Regions from separate parts of the Variovorax sp. R-27 genome, predicted to be linked through region 2. Evidence: predicted binding sites of a transcription regulator. Region 2 holds the regulator's gene; the other holds the start of a gene.
What was found. Region 2 encodes HrcA, which represses chaperone genes, less so after heat shock. Its sites were predicted from a motif close to TTAGCACTCNNNNNNNNNGAGTGCTAA; they were not measured.
Positions count from the first base shown of each region.

Region 1: a site for HrcA is predicted at 1,200-1,226, ahead of ACN9MV_RS06330 (co-chaperone GroES). Genes of this name have one in related genera too.

Region 1 covers NZ_CP183984.1:1,426,815-1,429,203, reverse strand. The annotation lists gene ACN9MV_RS06340 (SDR family NAD(P)-dependent oxidoreductase) at 1-44, opposite strand, end outside; gene ACN9MV_RS06335 (LysR substrate-binding domain-containing protein) at 189-1,139, shown strand; gene ACN9MV_RS06330 (co-chaperone GroES) at 1,316-1,606, shown strand; gene groL (chaperonin GroEL) at 1,636-2,389, shown strand, end outside.
Region 2 covers NZ_CP183984.1:5,725,423-5,727,811, reverse strand. The annotation lists gene ACN9MV_RS26875 (NAD kinase) at 1-912, opposite strand; gene hrcA (heat-inducible transcriptional repressor HrcA) at 944-1,951, shown strand; tRNA gene ACN9MV_RS26865 (tRNA-Ile) at 1,983-2,059, shown strand; tRNA gene ACN9MV_RS26860 (tRNA-Arg) at 2,122-2,198, shown strand; tRNA gene ACN9MV_RS26855 (tRNA-Arg) at 2,316-2,389, shown strand, end outside.

The DNA.
Region 1 (2,389 bases), 2.7 Mb from region 2:
CTCGAGGCGCCGGTGATCACGATCGTCTTGGGTTGGGTCTTCATGATGGTTTCCTTTCGGGTGGTCAAAGCGGAGGCAGTTGGTTCAGGTTCATGGAGGCTCTCGCCTCTGGGATCTACTTTATTGACGCCCTTCAAGTTGATAAAGATGATCTAAGCATCTTTAGTCTTTACTCCATGTAATCAATCATGAATCGCCAGTTCGACGACTTGCTGCTGGGAAGCCTGGAGCTTTTCTGTCTTGCAGCCGAGCAAGAGGGGTTCACCGCCGCAGCCGCCGTTGCGGGCGTGACGCCCGCCGCCGTAAGCAGGACGGTGGGCAGGCTGGAAGAACGCCTCGGCGTGCGCCTCTTCCTGCGCACGACACGGCAGATACGGCTGAGCGAGGCGGGCCAGGCCTATTACGAGCAATGCCGCCAGGCGCTCAACCAGTTGGTGGAGGCCGAACGCCAGGTCAGCGGCCAGCAGATCACGCCAAGCGGCCTGCTGCGGATCAGCGTTCCCACCACCTACGGGCACTACCGGCTGCTGCCGCTGCTGCCGGAGTTCAGGGCGCGCTACCCGGACATCCGGGTCGAGGTTCACGTCAGCAACCGCAACATCGACTTCGCCGCGGAGGGGTACGACCTTGCCGTGCGTGTGCGCGCGCCAGCCGACTCGACCCTGGTTGCTCGCCATCTCGAGGACGCCGAACTCGTGCTCGTCGCAGCCCCGGACTACCTGCGCCGGCACGGGGAACCCCGGACCCTGGACGACCTGCAGACCCACGAATGCATCCAGTTCGAGCTGCCCAGCAGCGGCCGCACCATCCCCTGGCTGTGCCGTCAGGACGGCCAGGACATCGAAATGCTCACCTCCGGCGGCTACGCCTGCTCGGACGACGTCCTGGCCGGGGTTACGCTGGCCCGGCATGGCGCGGGCATCTTCCAGGCCTATCGCTTCGTGGTCGAGGAAGACTTGCGCCAGGGACGACTGGTCGAAGTGCTCAAGCCCTTCGGCGGCCGGTCCCGGCCCTACAACCTGCTGTATCCCAAGCTGCGGTTCGCGCCGCTGCGCGTGCGCACCTTCGTGGACTTCCTGATGGGCCACCGGGCGGATGCGGCGGGCGTGTCTGGCGGCGGCTTGGCGGGCCGGGCGTGAGATCCGTTACGCACCGGCGGCAGCCCCTGTCACTTGAAAGCCCACCGATTGCCCTTATGATTAGCACTCGCTGCTGATGAGTGCTAACAGCCCTCGCTTCCAGTCGATGGGCTGCCGGCCTCCGGTCCGGCACCCGACCACAAACCCGTTTCTTATCCATACATCCAGGAGATGCAATGAAACTTCGTCCTTTGGCCGATCGCGTGATCGTCAAGCGTGTTGACAGCGAAACCAAGACCGCCTCCGGCATCGTCATCCCCGACGCAGCCGCTGAAAAGCCCGATCAGGGTGAAGTCCTGGCCGTGGGCCCGGGCAAGCGCAACGACAAGGGCGAACTGGCCGCACTGACTGTCAAGGTCGGCGACCGCGTCCTGTTCGGCAAGTACAGCGGCCAGACCGTCAAGGTCGGCGGTGACGAATTGCTCGTCATGAAGGAAGACGACCTGTTCGCGGTCGTCGAGAAGTAATTCAAACATCCCATTCGGAGTAAACAAACATGGCAGCAAAAGACGTAGTCTTCGGCGGTGAAGCCCGCGCACGCATGGTCGAGGGTGTCAACATCCTGGCCAACGCAGTCAAGGTGACCCTGGGCCCCAAGGGCCGCAACGTGGTGCTCGAGCGCTCGTTCGGCGCCCCCACCGTCACCAAGGACGGTGTGTCGGTCGCCAAGGAAATCGAACTCAAGGACAAGCTGCAGAACATGGGCGCCCAGCTCGTGAAGGAAGTGGCTTCCAAGACTTCGGACAACGCCGGTGACGGCACCACCACCGCGACCGTGCTGGCACAAGCCATCGTTCGCGAAGGTTTCAAGCTGGTGGCTGCCGGCATGAACCCGATGGACCTGAAGCGCGGCATCGACAAGGCTGTCACGGCCCTGGTCGCCGAGCTGAAGAAGGCTTCCAAGCCCACCACCACGTCGAAGGAAATCGCTCAAGTCGGCTCGATCTCGGCCAACAGCGACGAAACAATCGGCAAGCTCATCGCTGACGCGATGGACAAGGTCGGCAAGGAAGGCGTGATCACTGTCGAAGACGGCAAGTCGCTGGACAGCGAACTCGACGTCGTCGAAGGCATGCAGTTCGACCGCGGCTACCTGTCGCCCTACTTCATCAACAACCCCGAGAAGCAATCGGCGCTGCTCGACAACCCCTTCGTGCTGCTGTTCGACAAGAAGATCAGCAACATCCGTGACCTGCTCCCCACGCTGGAACAAGTCGCCAAGGCTGGCCGTCCGCTGCTGATCATTGCCG
Region 2 (2,389 bases):
TCAGGAGCCCCCTTCGTTCCAGTGAAGTTTCTTGCGCAAGGTGTCGAAATAGCTCCAGCCGCGCGGGTGCAAAAAGCGCACGCGGAAATCGGAGCGGCGCACCACCACGCGGTCGCCGATTGCGAGCGAGGCCAGCGACTGCATGTCGAAATTGGCGCTGGCATCGCGCCCGCCTACCAGCTCGATCACGATCTCGTCGGCGTCGGGCAGCAGCACGGGACGATTCGACAGCGTGTGCGGTGCGATCGGCACCAGCACCCAGCCCGGCACGGCCGGATGCAGCAGCGGCCCACCGGCCGACAGTGCGTAGGCCGTCGAGCCTGTGGGCGTGGCGATGATCAGGCCGTCGGCGCGCTGATTGGCCACGAAATGGCGGCCCACCGATACGCGCAACTCGACCATGCCGGAGGTGGCGCCGCGGTTGACGACCACGTCGTTCATGGCGAGCGCGTCGAACACCGAGGCGCCATCGCGCACGACCTGCGCATGCATCAGGCTGCGGTGGTCTTCCTCGTACTCGCCGGCCAGCATCGGGATCAGCGTGGCCTGGTAGTTGTCGAGCGGGATGTCGGTGATGAAGCCGAGCCGGCCGCGGTTGATGCCGATCAGCGGGATGCCATAGCTGGCGAGCTGCCGGCCGATGCCGAGCATGGTGCCGTCGCCGCCGACCACCAGGCCGAGGTCGCAGCGCTGGCCGATTTCCTCGACGCTCAGGGCTTCGTAGCGTGGATGGGCAGGGGCGCCGTCATCGTCTTCCTCGCAGGTCGAGCGCTCGACGAACACCGTGCAGCCTTGCGATTCGAGGAAGGCGCCAATGCCTTCCATGACGCCGTCGCGCGAGTCCGCCTGCGCCCGGGCGCCGGAAGCCTGGTATTTGCCGATCAGGGCGACGTGACGAAAGCGAGAGGTCATATCTCACAAATTACAACACTAAAATCTTGCAATGCTGGACGACCGTGCCAAGTTGCTGCTCAAGACGCTCGTCGAGCGCTACATCGCCGACGGGCAACCCGTCGGCTCGCGCACGCTGTCGCGTTCCTCGGGGCTCGATCTGTCGCCGGCGACCATCCGCAACGTCATGTCCGACCTCGAGGCGCTGGGGCTGATTGCCAGCCCGCACACCTCGGCCGGCCGCATTCCGACGCACCGTGGCTATCGACTCTTCGTCGACACCATGCTGACCGCGCAGCGCGAACAGATGAGCACGCCGAGCCTCGCGCCCGACCAGCCGCAGAAAGTGATCGCCAATGCGGCGCACCTGCTGTCGAACCTGTCGCAGTTCGTTGGCGTGGTGATGGCGCCGCGGCGCGCTTCGGTGTTCAAGCAGATCGAATTCCTGAAGCTCTCCGACCGGCGCCTGCTGGTGATCATCGTCTCGCCCGATGGCGACGTGCAGAACCGGGTGATCTTTCCGGAGGCCGACTATTCGCAATCGCAGCTGGTCGAGGCCTCGAACTACATCAACGCGCACTATGCGGGCCTGACTATCGAGCAGGTGCGCGATCGTCTCCAGTCCGAGGTCGAAAAGCTGCGTGGCGAGATCGCTGCGCTGATGCAGGCCGCGGTGCAGGTCAGCTCCGAAGTGCTGAACGAGGCGCAGGAAGACGACGTCGTGATCTCGGGCGAGCGCAACCTGCTGGCGGTGAGTGATTTCTCCAGTGACATGGGGCAATTGCGCCGAGCCTTCGAACTCTTCGAGCAGAAGGCCCAATTGATGCGCCTGCTCGACGTGTCGAGCAAGGCCGAAGGGGTGCGCATCTTCATTGGCGGCGAAAGCCAGGTGGTGCCCTTCGAAGAACTCTCCATCGTCAGCGCCAACTACGAGGTCGATGGACAGGTCGTGGGTACGCTGGGCGTGATCGGGCCGACGCGCATGCCCTACGAGCGCATGATCCAGATCGTCGACATCACGTCGCGCCTGGTGAGCAATGCGCTGAGCCATCGCAAGTAGGCGCCGCAGCGCGAATAGAATCGTGCCGCGTGGGCCGTTAGCTCAGTTGGTTAGAGCAGCGGACTCATAATCCGTTGGTCGATGGTTCAAGCCCATCACGGCCTACCACTGCTTCTTGTTTTTGCCCGTTTTCGGAACGAGCCTCAGAACAGGCTATAATCGAAGGCTCAGCGGCTGTAGCTCAGTTGGATAGAGTACTTGGCTACGAACCAAGGGGTCGTGGGTTCAATTCCTGCCAGCCGCACCATCTCCAGAAATGCCCGGAAGATTCATCTTCCGGGCATTTTTCTTTTGTGCCTTCGCGTGGATTCGGCCGGGCAAATGCAAAAAGGGTCGAAGAAAGCGGGCTATAATTGCAAGCTGTGCGGCTGTAGCTCAGTTGGATAGAGTACTTGGCTACGAACCAAGGGGTCGTGGGTTCAATTCCTGCCAGCCGCA